3 regions of the Heyndrickxia sp. MSNUG genome follow, and region 3 is predicted to be linked to each of the others. Evidence: riboswitches for the same ligand, from Rfam matches in the RefSeq annotation. Region 3 holds a riboswitch; each other region holds the start of a gene.
The links. A riboswitch is a leader RNA that binds a small molecule or an ion and turns the genes downstream of it on or off. The one in region 3 is predicted to bind cyclic di-GMP.
Positions count from the first base shown of each region.

Region 1 (5,550 bases), 1.9 Mb from region 3:
AGCAATGACATATACTTTCTTAATAACATCTGTGATCCTCCATTTTATTTAATGAGCTATTTCTTCGAATTAGCGTATTTCTCATCCAATCGCTTTTCAATCTTTTCCAGCACTTGCTGGTCCATTAAAAGCTCTTCCCTGTTCTTTTTGACCAATTCATTAAATCGCAGTTGTTTTTTCTTCATAATTGTCACACTCCAATACTAAATTTATGTGGCTTATTGTGAAAATGCCTTATCCGAAATAAAAAAACCTTCACCTACGACGGTGAAGGTTTTAAAACAAATAAAGACCTTCACCAATTTGGCAAAGGTCTTGCTAACAACGAATGAATGTTGCCAACAAAGCCGGGAGAAATCTCCGTAATGACGACCTTGTTGTAAAAGCTACTCCCCTTTAGGAGAACTATTTAAATTTATAACTACATCATACATGACATCGTTAAATTCGTCAAATTGAGAGGCTCAAACTGAAGTGTAAAACTCCAGTCCCTTTTAACCTTGATCCTTATAGGCTCAGGCCACTTTACTTTCCGTTCTTCTTATCATTGCCTTTGCCAGTACCTTCATCACTGCTTTTTTCTCCTTGCCCATCATCATCATCTTCTTTAGAATTATCGTTTTTCTTATCTTTAGCTTTCTTAGCTTCCTCTTGCTGCTTTTCCTCGTTCTTCTTAGCCTCTTCACGTTTCTTTTCTTCAGCCTTTTTCGCTTCTTCCTGTTTCTTCTCTTCTTCAGCTTTTTTAGCTGCTTCCTGCTTTTGTTCTTCTGCTTTCTTGGCAGCTGCCGCTTTTTGCTCTTCTGCCTTCTTAGCTGCTGCAGCTTTCTTTTCATCTGCTTTAACTGTTGCCGGCTGGGCAGCAGTCTTTTTCTCAGTGCTCTTTACTGTTTTTACTCCTACTGCTTGTACAGTCGTTTGTTCAACGGAAGCTGTTTCGGCAGTTTCACCTTCTGTTCCAGCATCTTCTGGCTGTTCTGATTCAGTTTCAGTGCCTTCTTCAACCGCGGCATCCCCATCCTCAGCTCCAACTTCACCGGACTCTGTTCCTTCTTCCGTCACTACATCTTCGGCTTCTTCCTCGTCAGAGACTTGTTTCTTTCCAGATGCGAGTCCTTTCATCTGCGAAGGATGAACGCCAAGCTGTTTGGCTGCTTGACCAAAGCCAACCTTTTCTTCTGTATAAATAGCAGAGATTTCCTCAACTGTTTTGCCTGAGGCTTCTGACAGCCAGAAAATCTGTGCGATTTGGCCGTATCCAAGATTCTGCTCACGAAGCTGAGTCACCATTTCCTGATCAAGGTCCTTGACCACATTCGCTACAACCTTAGCCTCTTCCACAGCTTCTTCCAGTTCTTCCTTTAGATCATCTTCTGCATTCTCAGCAAGGTCATCCTCGACTTCTGCAGTATCTGCCAATTCTTCAGTAAGTTCATCTGCACCTTCAGAATCGGTCTTATCTTCCACAATGACTTCCGTCACTTTTTCCTGTGCTTCCTCAAGTGCTGCTAAATAATCATCTAAAGCTTCTTGAACAAACTCATCCTTCTCTTCTTCCGACATCGCCGCTGCTTCTGCAAGTCTCTCGCTGGCAAAATCAAGCAGCAGCTGAGCTTCTTTCTCATCATTAAAGGTTACTAACAGCTTTAATTCCTCAAACAATTGGTCAAAGGTAAATAAAAACTGGTCTGGTGTTGTCCCCGGGTCAGTTGTTTCCATTACCTCATCTGCCGATACAGCTGTACCAAAGGTAAGTACCCCTGTTAAAACAGCTGTTGTTAAAAGTCTCTTCATCTTTTTTCCTCCATTTTAAAAGTTTGAATTAAAATCGATGAAAAATAAAAAAGTGCTGCCCGAAGAACAGCACACACACAACTGCTATGTGAATCTTCGGCAACTGGCTGGCATTGTCTGTCTGACATTAGCCCCTGTAGCTTTGCGTCCCCAGGTTTCCCTGGGTTTGCCTTTATCGGATTTTAATTCTACTATTATCATACTTTTTCGACAGAAAAAAAGAAATAGAAACTTTACATAATTCCCAGAATCTCTACTTCGCTTCTTCCCCGAATCTCCCTTCCTGGTAATCACGGTAAGCCTGACGGATTTCGTCCATTGAATTCATTACAAAAGGTCCGTAGGCAACGACCTCTTCCTTAATGGGTTTCCCTGAATAAACTAATACTTTTGAGCGTTTATTTGCCTTCAGCTGTAATCCGCTTAAGCCATCACCGCCATCGTTGAAGGTTAACGTCGCCGCTGTTGATTTTTTCAGGCTGGTTTCTCCGATACCTGCCATAAGGTCACCAGAAAGAACATATAGAAATGCATTGTACCCCTCTGGAAGCTCGTAAGTGAAGTCAGCTCCTTCAGATAAGCTTATTTCAGCAAGTGCAAAAGGCACTAATGGTTCAAGCGGTCCTTTTACCCCAGCGGTTTCGCCTGAGTACACCTTAACGGAGCCGCCTTTAAACTGGACGATTGGGGCGGTTTCAGAATACACATTCTGATAAGAGGTTTTTGTACTCTTTAGCTCTTTAGGAAGGTTCAGCCATAACTGCAGTGTATGAGCAATGTCGTCATCAACTGCCTCTTCTGCATGTCTCGCTCCAGACCCGGCATTCATATATTGAATATCCCCAGCCTCAAGAATGCTGTGCCCGCCGTGATTATCAATATGTTCAAGCCTTCCGTCTATCACATACGTTATCGTTTGAAAACCACGGTGTGGATGATCGGAAAATGTCCCGCGCTTGAACCAGTCCTCTGCCATCAGGATAAATGGATCCAATTCCCGCCATCTCTGTGGATTTAAAACAAGTCCCATTTGGACATGCGGAAAATCCTTTTCTTCATATTGTACTGTCCAATGATCTTTAATATCTCTTTGGAACATGATTTACCCCTCCTTTGTCGGCCCTGTCCGATTCTTTTTAGTAAACATCATGAGATAGCTAGCTTATTAACTCTTCCATCATATTATAATTTATATTGCTTACTTTTAGTAAGTTAAAGCATGATTGGTTGGTTGTTATAAAGAGTAATGATTAAATTCCAGCCTCCATATCTCAGCTCTCCGTTTTCTCTCTTTAGTAAAATCTATCTTATTCCAACAAATCAAAGTTCGGATAAATAGACTAATAATATAGTTCAAGATGTGGTCGACAATTCAAGTAAGTTTGTCTTCACAAAATAAAGGGTAGTTACTCTTTAAGCAACAATCAAATAATAAGGAGCTGTTATTCATGATACTAAAAAAGAAACTATTAGCAAGCGGGTTGGCACTAAGTGTGATTTTAGGCGGCCTTACAGCATGTGGGGATGGCGTTGACCAGGATAATGGCCCAAGTGATGGCGAACAGCAAGATGAAATGGATGATGAAAACGAAAATTAATAGTCTTATAAAATAAAAAATAAGCAGGGAGCTAAAATAATTATTTTAGCTCCCTGCTTATTTTATTAAGAACCATTGACATCACGTGTTTAAAACTCCCTGGTTTAGGGAGTTTTTTTATAATTATGATATCTTTTAAGCTTACATTATATTATAATTTTAGAAATATTTTGAAAAGGCGTGATTGTAGTGGAGGATTGTTTTGTTGGCAGCAAGCATGCTGGCGTGATTCAAATTTCTGGTTCGATTATCAATCAGCGTGTCAGCCATACTGTTTATGGTGTTTGGCACCCCATGAACCAAAAGGCGGTTTTATATGGATATGAATAAAGTTTATGATTTTAGCTGGGTAGGAAGCCAGAAGACTTTTGTCGATACCATAAGCATTGAACCATTTGGCCAAGTTGTTGTTGGCCGTTACGGAGGGAATTCCTCTGCAGGTCAATACAAGAATGAGGACGCCTGCTTGTTATGGATTGATGAAAAACAAGATTGGGAGTTTGTCATTCTTTTGGATGCCCATAATTCCGCCGAAAGCGCAGAATTGGTTGTCAAAACCTTTGAACATCGAAAAAATGAGATAAAAGATTGTTTATCTCTGCAGCCAGAGCAAGCATTCATAAGCCTGGAAAAAATGGTGCTAAACCTATTTCGCAGCAAAGAATTTATGGCTGAATGCAGTAGAGTTAAAGGAGAAACCGCCTGTTTGATTGCATCAAGGAAAGGCAGATACTGCTGGTGGTTCTCGGTTGGCGACTGTATTTTATATTTACATCATCCTGAGTTAGCCGCCTTCGGTCAGCATCAAGTAAATCAAAGGCAATTCTATGAGTGGATTGGACAGGTGAACACTTTTGAGATGCCGGTCCCCTGCTACAGCACGGGCAGAAAGGAACTGCGGCATGGCATTAACCATCTTTTGCTGACAACAGACGGTTTAATAGAATGCCCTGGGGAACGTTTCTCCAATCCGCAAGACATTTTCCAGGTTTTCTCGAATTCTTCTAATGTAGAAAGTGTAGGGACTTTATTAAAAGGAATTCAGGAAAACAATGTTCGTGATAGTACGACAATTGTGTCCTGGATGGTGAATGTAACCGAGAAAGCTACGTTGGCCAGCAATCAGTAAAATCTCATACATACAGGGGTTCATTCGGGTAAAAACATTTCAAGAAAAATAAAACGGCCTTTTCCCAATAGAATATGGGAAAAGGCCGCACATGAGATTGTTCTTTCGGTCTATTTTAAAGGATATGGGTACTCTGGTTCTGTTTTAACAAAGGTACCTCATTTTATTCTCGTTACAATAGCAACAAAGATTACAAAAAGAGTTAAAAACTTAGAAAGTCAAAGTAACATCTGCATCTGTTGCAAACTCTAGGAATGTTACAGCTCCGCCTACTTCAATTCCATCAACAAAAGCTTCTTTTTCAAGTCCCATTACATCCATTGTCATTTGGCAGCCAATGAACTTAACGCCCATTTCTACAGCCATTTCAACTAATTCTGGAATAGCAGGAACGTTGGCCTTGGCAAAACCTTCTGCAAAATGTTCTTTTCCTTCAGGCATCGGAAGCTGCTTGTATGCTTCCTTATGGATTAAATTCAAGCCTTCAAATGTAAAAAACACAGCTACTTCCTGATCAGTTGCAGCCGCCGCTGTTGCGATATTAAATACTTTATAAGCATCAAATAAGCCACCATTACTTGCGATAATTGCTACTTTTTTACTCATTATTATTCCTCCTTATATTTAAAAATCATTCCTGATATTATTCAGGGATAAATTTAGTCTTGATGAACCATTTATACCATTACCCCTATTGGTATAATGATAACCTAAAAAAGAAGTGAGGTCAATCCTGTTTTTGTGTCTGTTTCTCTGTTTTTCTGAAAATCCTGCTCAAGTAAGCGGCAGACTTAAACAAGAGTTTTGACAGGGATTTTTATTGCAAAACAATCATTCTGTGATCAAGCTGTGGTTCTAGGTTCGTTCATCCCGCTATTGAAGTTTTTTCGTCATAATAAAATTAATAAACTCCATTCCTCTTACCCGCTTGTTTTGCTTTTTCACCTCAACGTATCCTTTTGAAAGAAAAAAGTTCACGGCTGTCATGCTGGCTTCTGTAGTCAGCTCCTCATATCCCTTCAAGCATGCAAC
Region 1 is NZ_CP150978.1:946,712-952,261, reverse strand. It holds gene AABM38_RS04700 (sporulation protein) at 1-29, opposite strand, end outside; gene AABM38_RS04695 (FbpB family small basic protein) at 57-185, opposite strand; gene AABM38_RS04690 (DUF5667 domain-containing protein) at 526-1,791, opposite strand; cyclic di-GMP riboswitch class I at 1,887-1,972, opposite strand; gene AABM38_RS04685 (pirin family protein) at 2,045-2,890, opposite strand; gene AABM38_RS04680 (hypothetical protein) at 3,240-3,389, shown strand; gene AABM38_RS04675 (hypothetical protein) at 3,579-3,719, shown strand; gene AABM38_RS04670 (protein phosphatase 2C domain-containing protein) at 3,712-4,518, shown strand; gene AABM38_RS04665 (DsrE/DsrF/DrsH-like family protein) at 4,729-5,124, opposite strand; gene AABM38_RS04660 (GNAT family N-acetyltransferase) at 5,392-5,550, opposite strand, start outside.
Region 1: it holds a riboswitch for cyclic di-GMP, as region 3 does, so the genes downstream of both, AABM38_RS04690 (DUF5667 domain-containing protein) here and AABM38_RS19810 (hypothetical protein) in region 3, are expected to answer to the same signal.

Region 2 (5,550 bases), 1.8 Mb from region 3:
AGAGCCTGGATCAATAAAAGAATCATCAGCGCTATTCATTTGGTTGGAAAATATCCGAAGCATTAAGTAAAAATAGTTAAATCCATGTGGTTGGAAATATCCAAGCATTAAGCAAAAATAGTAATATCTCTGTGGTTGGAAAATATCCAAAGCAATAGTAAGCAAAATAGCAAACGGCTTCCCGCAAATGGGAAGCCGTTCTTTTTATAAAATATCATATTATATCGATTTCGTATCCATACGCCGGGCGAAATCAACGAACCGGAATTTGTCGGGACGGTGCCTGGATTCTGTATACTGGAATTGTGTAGCGTCATCGAAGTAAATATAATTCTTTACTACAACGATGGCATGATAACCTTCCATATCCAGTTGCCTACGGTCTTCCTCGGTTGGTTCCTCAACAGTGAATTCCTTTTTGGCAAAGCTGATCTTTTTTTCAAGCTTCTTCTCGATATATTCAAAAATGGAATTTTGACAGTTTTCCTTTGTTAGTCCAGGCACAAATCTCTCCACAAGAAAGTCCTTATCAAGGATGATCCTCTCGCCATCGATAAGCCTTACTCTTGTTACCTTCCACACTTTCTCATCATCATCGACATGCAGTTCTTTGGCAATTTCCCGTCCAGCCAGCTCCAATGTAAAATCCTCAACATTTGTTTCAGCCTTGCCTCCCAGATTCCCGGCAAGTTCTTTAAAGCTGACAAGCCCGGAAATCGGGAACTGATGTCTTTTTAAATCCAGAACCAGAGAGCCCTTTCCGCGAATCTTCTGGATGAATCCATTCTGCGCAAGCAAATTTAATGCTTTGCGAATTGTCTCCCTCGAAGTTTTATAGCTGTCAGCGAATTCATTTTCTGATGGCAGGATGGTTTTCGGCTGATAATGGCCATCTTGAATCAGTCTCGAGATCTCTTCATATATCAATAAATACTTTTTCTGCATCTTATTCCCCCATGCCTATACTGATTGCTATCATTTTACCTTTTTTTCTGTGTTTTGAGAACAAATGCGGTGCTAAAGGCTCTAATTAGATGGTTCTGTTAAGGTTCTTTGTGACTACTTGGGCTGAAAGTGTGATTGAAGATTGGGAAAAGCCTGAATCTGGAATAATGCTCACAAGAAGGAGTTCTCCCTGGACCTTATAATAAATTGGACATTCATTATCACGATCCTCAGACTTAAAATTATCTTGTATAATGTCGATATAAAAATAAACAATGGATATTCCACTAATTTTCCCAAGTTGTTCGCAGCAAAAACTTCAATAATCTACACTATGGGAAAACTAAATTGGTTATAATTGTTCTGTAAGCTGTTCTTAATATGGAACTATTTTAAATGATTTGTTATTATATAACTATAAATTGATAAGGTGTGGATAACTTTGATCGGTGAACGAGTAAAACGACTTCGACAGGAAAAGAAAATGTCGCTATCAGAACTGGCAGAACAGGCTGGCGTTGCGAAATCATATTTAAGCTCATTGGAGCGCAATCTTCAAACAAACCCGTCCATTCAATTCTTAGAGAAAATTGCTGCTGTCCTCCATATACCTGTTGACTATTTAATCCACGAACAGCCAGACAAAGAGAATATGGATTCTGATTGGGTGAAGCTTGTTAAAGAAGCGATGGATTCTGGAATTTCCAAAGACCAGTTCCGAGAGTTTTTAGAATTTAATAAATGGAAACTTCATAATAAATAAGTTTAAATGGATAGCCTGTAAAAGCTGTCCATTTTTTTTCATTCTTTTAACGGTGTAAAAGGTACCCACCTTTTCCGCAAGCAGCTAGCAAATATGCCGGGAGTGACCGAGTAGTAAAAGGGAGGGCTACTCACTATTTAAGGTTAACATTGCAGAAAAAATAAAAAGCACCTCCAAAAAGAGCTGCTTGATCAATTTTTTATTTTTATATGTAGGTTTTAAAGCTCAGTGCAAGGAGATTGACCATTGAAGTTCTTTAAAAACTCGCGGATTTCCTCTTTCTTCAAGCCCATTTCCAGTGCTTCCATGATTAACTGCATCCATTCTGTATCCAGTTCTTCGAAAATTGCCTTCTCACTAATCAATTTCTTCCCCCCAAAATACTATTTGTATTCCAGGCAGTCCGGCCATCATAGTACCTCGCACCTTAGATCCGTGACTTTGCGTCCCAGTTTTTCAACAAGTTTGCCTTTTTCTGTGCCTTTTATCATATCCTTAACTCCCAATATCATTGTATATGGTTCTTTTTATTTATAATGTAGGTATTTGTCGGTTACTTTTTATCGATTATTTCGTTTTTTTTCCACAGAATTACAAAAACACGTGTTGTTTTAGTTAGTTTTCAGAAATTTCAAGCTTTTTTAGAGGCTTTTTTGTCATATTTTATCCCTAATTGTTGAACAGTTTTTTTGTTCTTACCCCCAAAAATTATTGGCGGACTCATTAATAGTCGTTTCTTTTTTATATGGAGCGTTATTCCACCGGTTTAAAATGGTCACTTTTTCAAGAGAAACTGCTTGAAAAAAGGGATATCTAGTTAAATCGTGACCACAAACAGGGCAAAGCCATTCCCCTGCCTCACTGCTGCTATACGATGGACGCTTGCACCGATCACAGTTTTTCCTGTACATACCCTTCAAAACCTCCTGGGTCAGTCAAATCGACGAATTTGTTCTTAATAAAGTATAGTTCAATAGAATCATTTATGAAAAAGTCTGAAAAATGCCGAATAACCCCAAAAAATCAATCAAATCGTTCGTTTTAAAGAATTATCTCTGTTTTCCATACATTTACGTATTTTTAAAAGAACTAGATTGTTCGTTATAATGAATTGATGAATTGATTTAAGGAGAATAACAATATGATGGTTGGCGAGAAAATTAAAATTTTGCGGACAAGAAAAAAGTACTCGATCACTGAGCTATCTGAAAAAGCAAATGTGTCGAAATCCTATCTTAGTTATATTGAAAGAGGCATCCAGAAGAATCCCTCCATGCAAGTTCTCACTCGTCTAGCCAAAACCCTGGATACTACAGTTGAATATTTAACGGGGCAAGAGAAACAGGTTAACAAGAGTGGTATTCCAATTGATCAGGAATGGCTCTTGCTTGTGGATGAAGCGATAAAAAACGGGATCAGCAAAGAGGATTTTTCCTTTTATTTAGACTTTGTGAAATTCAAGAAACATATGAATAACGACAAATGATAACTTTACTTTTGGTTACTCAGTCACCCCCCATCCATCTTTTTGTTACTAATAAAATACAACTGCGCCTATCGATTTAGACCAATTTTTATTATTTAATGTACTAACATCATTCTGCCTCAAATTCATCGCAGTTGATTTCCATCATAAAAAACCCATTTAAAAAACAGCGACATAAGAAAAGCGCAAGCGCCTTGGTCAGCCCCGACAAGCGCTGGAGGTCCTGCCAATGAAGTCGTTCTTTGACTTCACTGGCAGGACCCAAGCGACTTGAGGGGCTAGGCGCTGGAGCTGGACATTTCTCGAAGTGGATTTTATACTTTCTTATTCATCAAAAAAAGAACCAGCTGATGGCTGATTCTTTTTTTAATCTATTTTGCAAGGCTGACAGCGATCAGCGCCCCCACCCTGGCATTATTTTTAACTAGGGCAATATTCGCTGCAAGACTCTTTCCTTCTGTTAATTCTTTTACTTTTCCCAGCAGGAACGGAGTAACTTGTTTGCCGCCGATTTGATTTTCCTTCGCTTCTGCCAGTGCCTTTTCTATGACACGATTAATGAGGCTTTCCTCAAGAGCATATTCTTCGGGAATCGGGTTCGCCACCACGACGCCCCCATTCAGCCCCATCTCCCATTTTGTCCGGATCATATCTGCAACTTCATTGGTCGTATCCAGGCGAAAATTCACATTGAATGGACTCGTCATCGAATAAAATGCAGGCAATGTGTCCGTTCCAAATCCCACGACTGGAACTCCGTATGTTTCCAGATATTCAAGTGTCAAACCAATGTCCAGAATTGATTTCGCTCCGGCACAGACAACGGCTACATTCGTGTTTGCCAGTTCCTGAAGATCAGCGGAAATATCCATCGTCACTTCTGCCTCGCGATGCACTCCGCCAATTCCTCCTGTGACAAATACTTCAATTTCGGCAAGCTCCGCGCAGATCATCGTCGCCGCAACTGTGGTCGCTCCATTTTTCTTGCAGGATAATAAGTATGGAATGTCACGCCTGCTCGCTTTTTCAACATCCTTGCTCTGTCCCAAATATTCCAGCTCTTCATTCGACAGGCCAATCTTTATTTTTCCATTAAGGATGGCAATTGTTGCTGGAACTGCTCCATTTTCCCGGATGATTGCCTCGACTTCTCTCGCAGTGTGGATATTCTGTGGATAAGGCATCCCATGGGAGATAATGGTAGACTCGAGCGCAACAATCGGCTTGCCCTTTTCCTTAGCTTCGAGTACTTCATGTGAAAATTCAAGCCACTTCTCTAGCATTCTATATCCCTCTTATTTAAAGTTTTGTTTGTACGTATCGAGCAATTGCTTGTTATTTAATATGGGGTTCACTGTTTCAATTGTCTGCAGTGTTAGTATCGAGCAGGCCATGCCAACCTTGCATGCATCCTCTGTCTGGATCCCATTTAGGTGGGCATAAATAATTCCTGCTACCAGGGAATCCCCGGCTCCGGTCACATCAATGACGGGTATGTTCGGTGGAATAAGCACACCCGCTTCACCTCTTGATGTAAAATAAACGAGCCCCTTGTCTCCCCTGCTAATGACAACCTTCTCGACACCCTTATGTATAATCATCTCAGCTGCTTTAAAGAAGTCGCCTTCATTTTCAATGCCGACTCCAGCAATGGCTTCTGCTTCCTCCTTGTTGGCGATCAGCCAGGTCACACCGGATAGATCCTCTGGCAGTTTTTTCGCTTTTGGCGAAGAAACGGGTGTTATGCAGAGCGGTATGTTTTCTTTCCGGCACCGCAAAATGATTGCCTTGAGGACATCTGCGGAAAAATTGGTATCAAGGATAATGAAATCAGAGGAAGCAAAATAGCCCCATTTACTCTCAATGAATTCTGTAGTGATAGAATCATAGATTGTCATTTCTGCCAGTGCAACGGCCATTTCCCCTTCATGATCCAGCACTGCCGTGTAGGCTCCAGTAGAATGCCCCTGAAGCGATTGCGATGGACTGACATCAGCAAATGCCTTCGTGTATTCCATGAGCCAGTGACCTTCAAAATCATCGCCTACGACGGTCAGCACACTGACATCGCTTCCGAGCCTTCCAAGATTTTCACCGATATTCCTTGCAACGCCGCCGCATGATTTAGAACTCTCTGCAGGATTTGAGGTGCCAAGTTCGAGCTGGTTTTTCGACCAGATTTTCCTGTCGATATTCGCACCGCCTACGCACAATACCTGACGTTTCTCAGGAAGGATATAGGCCCGCCCAAGTATTTTCCCTTGTTTAATAAAGGAAGAAATATAGCCTGCAGCCTCTGCACGTGATAAGCCTGCTTTCACAGCTAAATCGCTTTGGGAGATAAAAGGATCTTCTT
Region 2 is NZ_CP150978.1:875,562-881,111, reverse strand. It holds gene AABM38_RS04375 (late competence development ComFB family protein) at 1-66, shown strand, start outside; gene treR (trehalose operon repressor) at 220-945, opposite strand; gene AABM38_RS04365 (helix-turn-helix domain-containing protein) at 1,388-1,708, shown strand; gene AABM38_RS04360 (anti-repressor SinI family protein) at 1,927-2,073, opposite strand; cyclic di-GMP riboswitch class I at 2,103-2,188, opposite strand; gene AABM38_RS04355 (helix-turn-helix domain-containing protein) at 2,850-3,194, shown strand; gene AABM38_RS04350 (pseudouridine-5'-phosphate glycosidase) at 3,566-4,477, opposite strand; gene AABM38_RS04345 (carbohydrate kinase) at 4,490-5,550, opposite strand, start outside.
Region 2: it holds a riboswitch for cyclic di-GMP, as region 3 does, so the genes downstream of both, AABM38_RS04360 (anti-repressor SinI family protein) here and AABM38_RS19810 (hypothetical protein) in region 3, are expected to answer to the same signal.

Region 3 (5,550 bases):
GAACACAGCAATGCTGTCATGGCCGCGGTTGGCAGCATAGACAAACTTTCCATCCGAGGAAATGTGAATGGCGCTTCCCTGGTTATTTTCTATAAAATCATCAGGAAGTGTTGAGACGGCCTGAAGCTGTTGGAAGCTTCCATCCTCTGAATGATATTTCAGCACAAGAACCTCAGAGCTGAATTCAGTCATTAAATAGGCATATTCACCGTTTGGATGGAACGTAAGATGTCTTGGACCACTGCCTGGTGCGATATTCAAGATACTCTTCTCCGCCAGTTTGCCATTGTCCAAAGAATAAGTAATCAGCTGATCGATTCCTAAATCAATGACAGCTGCATATTTCTCATCAGGGGTAAAGCCGCTATAATGTGTATGCGCTTTTTCCTGTCTCTCATCAGGACCTGAACCTTCATGAAAGATGCTTGATAATACAGCTTGAATTTCCCCATTTTCAGGATTTAAACGGTATGAATCTGCAGAACCCTTATGATAGTTGGCTGACAAGAGGAGGCTGTTTTCCTTATTTACGCTGACATGGCAAGGTGAAGCTCCTTCTGAATACTGAGTGTTAATTAGGGAAAGCTCCCCGGAATCCAGGATTTTATAGCCCGCAACACCTCCTGAATTTCCTTCCTTTGCAACAGAATAAAGATATTGATTATCCTTACTGATATTTAGATAGGTGGGATTCTCTAAAGCGGCAACAGCTTTCACATCGGTAATTTTTCCATTTACCGCATCAAGGTTAAAAGAATAGATCCCTTTGCTGTCTCCTTTTGTATAGGTGCCAATATAGCCTGTGAATTTTTCGTGAGTTGTCATTCGCAAAGCCTCCAATATCATTTTGCTTTATTTTCGTTTAATTTAAGTTCATCTATAGTCTAGCAAAAATCCAGACACGAACAAAATGTTCTGGACAAACTTGGTTGATAAGACAGGGCTGGCAAAACCAAAAAATTGAAAAACAAACAATCTTCGAGGCCTGACGTTTAATTTTTCAATATAACGGTATAGTTAAAGATAGGCGGCAGTTTGGGATGTGTAAATCTAGACATTAAACTGTATAAGAGATATGCTCTTTAATAATAACTTTTTCAGTGATCAAGGAGGTTTATTATGAGTTTGCAGAAACAGATTATTGAAGCACTGAATGTCCGTCCCGAAATCAATCCGCAAGAGGAAATCCAGAAGCGGATTGGCTTCCTGAAGGAATATTTACAAGCTTCGAAAGCAAAAGGATTTGTGCTTGGAATCAGTGGTGGCCAGGATTCGACGCTTGTAGGAAGGCTGGCTCAATTAGCGGCTGAAGAGCTGCGTTCTGAAGGGGTCGACGCAAAATTCGTTGCTGTCCGCCTCCCGTACAAGGTTCAGAAAGATGAAGAGGATGCGCAGTGTGCACTGGATTTCATTAAACCTGATAAGACGGTCACCTTCAATATCCAGCCTGCTGTTGATACATTCAATATACAATTTGAAGAAGCGATTGGCGATTCTCTTACAGATTTTAATAAAGGGAATGTTAAGGCCCGGATGAGGATGATTACACAGTATGCGATTGCCGGCCAGGAAGGTTTGCTGGTCATCGGCACAGACCATGCAGCTGAAGCAGTAACCGGATTTTTCACAAAGTATGGCGATGGCGGAGCCGACTTGCTGCCGCTCACTGGGCTGAACAAGAGACAGGGAAGGGAGCTTCTCAAGGCATTGAATGCTGAGGAAAGATTGTACTTGAAAGAACCGACGGCTGACCTGCTTGATAACAAGCCGCTTCAGGCTGACGAGACAGAGCTCGGAGTGAGCTATGAGGCAATTGACGATTATCTGGAAGGAAAGCAGATTGCAGAAGGTGATGCTGCGAAAATTGAGTCCAGATATAGGGTTTCAGAACATAAGAGACAGGTACCTGCGTCGATGTTCGACTCCTGGTGGAAAAAATAAAGAAAAGCCTGGCCGATCGGCCAGGCTTATTCATTGCCATTATTCAAGTTCTGTCATGGCAAAACTTCTTGGATCTTCTTTTTCAGTGACCTTGTCAATTTTGTCTGTAAACATTTGAAAAACTCGCTTTTTCTCTTCAAGTTCCTTGATGTATTCCTTCAAGTTATTGAATTTTTGTTCAAATGGCTGGTGGTACAATTCACGGATCTTTCTGTTCAGATCCGGATTAACGGTCGATTGGACAACCTGCTTAGTGATGTTGTATTTATATGTATAAACTTTTAACTCGTTTTTTATCTCTTCATATTCCGCATCAATTTCATTCAAAATTTCTTCTATTTCCGCTTTCCATTCATCTAGCGACATTTTAACATGCTGTTCCATAAGGATCCTCCTGCCATTTCGCCTATATTCAAGCTTCGTCCTTTTATTTTATCAATCTAGTTTTACATAGGTATTGCGGCTTTATTACATTGTGAAAACAAAAGGCTTTTTCTCTAAATTGATAGTTCCTATTAATATAAAGAATAAACAATTTGATATAGGAACAAAGATTCATTTTTGTTAGAAAATGGCGAATTTTGTTGAATTGATGGTTCGTAAGTTTTATATTTTAATTAGAACAGAAAAAGGCAAACTTATCGAAAGATAGGGACGCAAAGCCACGAGTCTAAGGCATTTTGCTATGATCGTCGGGTTGCCAAAAAGGATCGGATGCATGACCAGATGGGTCAAAGGTGTTGTTTTGACTTTTCCGAAGAACCGCCATCTTTTTGGAGGATTTTTTATTTGTACCTGTATTGCATGATATTTGGTTTACTCAATCCTTGAAAAAACCTTATAAAATGCGAAAAGTAGCGAAAATGACGTTTGCAACGCGTTAGAGAGGTTAAATAATACTTAAGTAACTTGACAGGATAAATAAAAGATACTCCTTTTGGCAGATTTGTTCAATTTCAGCATCGGGTTTTTGTCAGCAGGAAAAAGATTAAAAGAAAGGTGGAGGAATAATTGACTGTTTTGTTTGGGACTGTAGAGTATTTTGAACGTGAAATTGAGTTTCATTTAGCAGAGGTGGAAAAGAGAGAACGACTGCAGGAAGAAATCAGTCAAATCCAGGTAAAACTGGAGGAAGAACTGCTTAACGATTTCATCTGTGATGAGAAGCTTCGAATGGAATGCCTGCAGAATCTATCAAATGCCTGCAGCAAATTAACTGAAGATTATGTTGTATAAAATCTATTAAACTATAAAAGCCTGTGGCCGCAGCCACAGGCTTTTATCTATTAATCAACTACATTTTCGATAATGGTTGCCACACCCATTCCTCCGCCAATGCAGAGAGTCGCCAATCCGTATTTTTGTTCTCTCTTTTTCAATTCATGAATCAAAGTGACGAGAATTCTCGCACCGCTCGCCCCAATTGGATGGCCAAGTGCGATTGCTCCTCCGTTGACATTGACGTTGTCTTCGCTCATGCCAAGCTCTTTCATTACGGAGAGTGCCTGTGCTGCAAAAGCTTCGTTTGCTTCAACCAGATCAATGTCAGTCAATTCCATTTCCGCTTTTTTAAGTGCTTTTTTAACAGCATCGACTGGACCAATACCCATGATGGAAGGGTCAACACCAGCAGAAGCATTTGCCTTGATTGTTACAAGCGGCGTAACACCTAGTTCTTTTGCTTTTTTGCCGCTCATGACAACGACAGCGGCTGCACCGTCATTGATTCCAGAAGCATTGGCTGCTGTTACCGAACCGTCTTTTTTAAATGCAGGCTTTAACTTTCCTACCTTCTCAAGTGTGCTGCCGAATTTAGGATGCTCATCTTGGTCGATGATGATTGGGTCGCCTTTACGCTGTTTTACCGCGACAGGAACGATCTCATCCTTGAAGCGGCCAGAAGTGATGGCTGCTTCAGCCTTGTTTTGGCTTTTTACTGCAAAAGAATCCTGCTCATTACGGGAGATTTCATATTTATCTGCAAGGTTCTCAGCGGTGACACCCATATGATAGTCATTGAATGCACAAACGAGTCCATCTCCAAGCAATGTATCAACTAGTTTCTGGTCTCCCATCTTAAAGCCTTCGCGTGCACCTTTAAGAACGAATGGAGCCTGACTCATGTTTTCCATGCCGCCTGCAACGACGATATCTGCATCTCCGGCTGCAATTGCCTGATACGCAAGATGGACTGCTTTCAATCCGGAGCCGCACAACTTGTTGATTGTCATGGACGGGCAGGTTTCTGGAAGTCCAGCTCTTATGGCAGCCTGGCGTGCAGGGTTTTGGCCGAGACCAGCCTGCAGTACGTTCCCCATGATGACTTCATCAACCGCATCAGCACTGACATTTGCTTTTTCTAAAGCTGCTTTGATCGCTGTTGCTCCTAAATCTACTGCAGAAACACCAAAGAATGCGCCGCCAAAGGCACCGGTCGCTGTTCTGACAGCACTTGCGATTACAATTGTATTTTCCATTTTTCATGCCCCTTTCGAAGTAAGTATTCTAAAGGGGGGACTGAATCCCCCTATATTTATAATCATAATGATTCAGGTAAAAAATGTCACTTTCCAGCACAACTGGAGGTCACGGTATTATACAAGTCCAGTAAGTTTGTAGATTGCAATAATGAAGAATACTGCAAGCGTTTTAATAACAGTGATCATGAAAATATCTTTATAGGATTGTTTATGTGTTAAACCTGTAACAGCAAGCAATGTGATAACAGCTCCGTTATGCGGAAGCGTATCCATACCGCCTGATGCCATGGAGATGACACGGTGCATAACCTCTGGCGGAATGTTGAATTGAGTGATCGCTTTCATATAGGTGTCTGCCATCGCACTTAAGGCAATACCCATTCCGCCGGAAGCGGAACCTGTAACCCCCGCAAGAGTAGTTGTTGTCACTGCTCCATTGATTAACGGATCTGAGAAAGTGGTTGAAATTCCTTTACTCACAACTGAGAATCCAGGAAGGGAAGAAATGACTCCGCCAAATCCATACTCGGCACCTGTGTTCATAGAAGCAAGCAATGCTCCTCCGATAGCGGTATTAACCCCAACCTTGAAGCCTCCTGTAACACCTTTCCAGTTATACAAAAGGGTAGCGATAATCCCTAGGATCAGTGCTAATTCAACAGACCAGATTCCAACGACTGCTGGAATTTGGATGGTTCCGTAAGCATCAAGCCCAATTTTCGAGAAGTCAAAGCCATTAGGATACCACTTAGGAAGATTCACTGTGAAAAACTTGTTTGCTACTCCAACCAGGATTAATGGAACGAAAGCCAGTACTGATTTTAGAGTGCTTGCGTGTGCGGTCATATCAATTTTTGCTACGCCTTCTTCTAATGCATCTGCTTCGGCAGCTGCTGCTGATTCAGCGTTATCAAATCCGTAAAAACCTTCGCCGCGTTTAGCCGCTCTTTTTCTAAGTGTTTCAAGGTACATCATACCAAGGCTGAAAACGAGAATCGCACCTATGATACCCAGTGTTGGTGCTGCATAGATATCTGTTCCAAAAAAGCCAGTTGGAATAACGTTCTGGATTTGCGGTGTACCTGGAAGTGCATCCATAGTGAAGGTGAAGGCACCAAGCGCAATTGTT
Region 3 is NZ_CP150978.1:3,942,821-3,948,370, reverse strand. It holds gene AABM38_RS19825 (lactonase family protein) at 1-831, opposite strand, end outside; gene nadE (ammonia-dependent NAD(+) synthetase) at 1,120-1,941, shown strand; gene AABM38_RS19815 (hypothetical protein) at 1,981-2,325, opposite strand; cyclic di-GMP riboswitch class I at 2,563-2,646, shown strand; gene AABM38_RS19810 (hypothetical protein) at 2,953-3,177, shown strand; gene AABM38_RS19805 (acetyl-CoA C-acetyltransferase) at 3,228-4,418, opposite strand; gene AABM38_RS19800 (GntP family permease) at 4,536-5,550, opposite strand, start outside.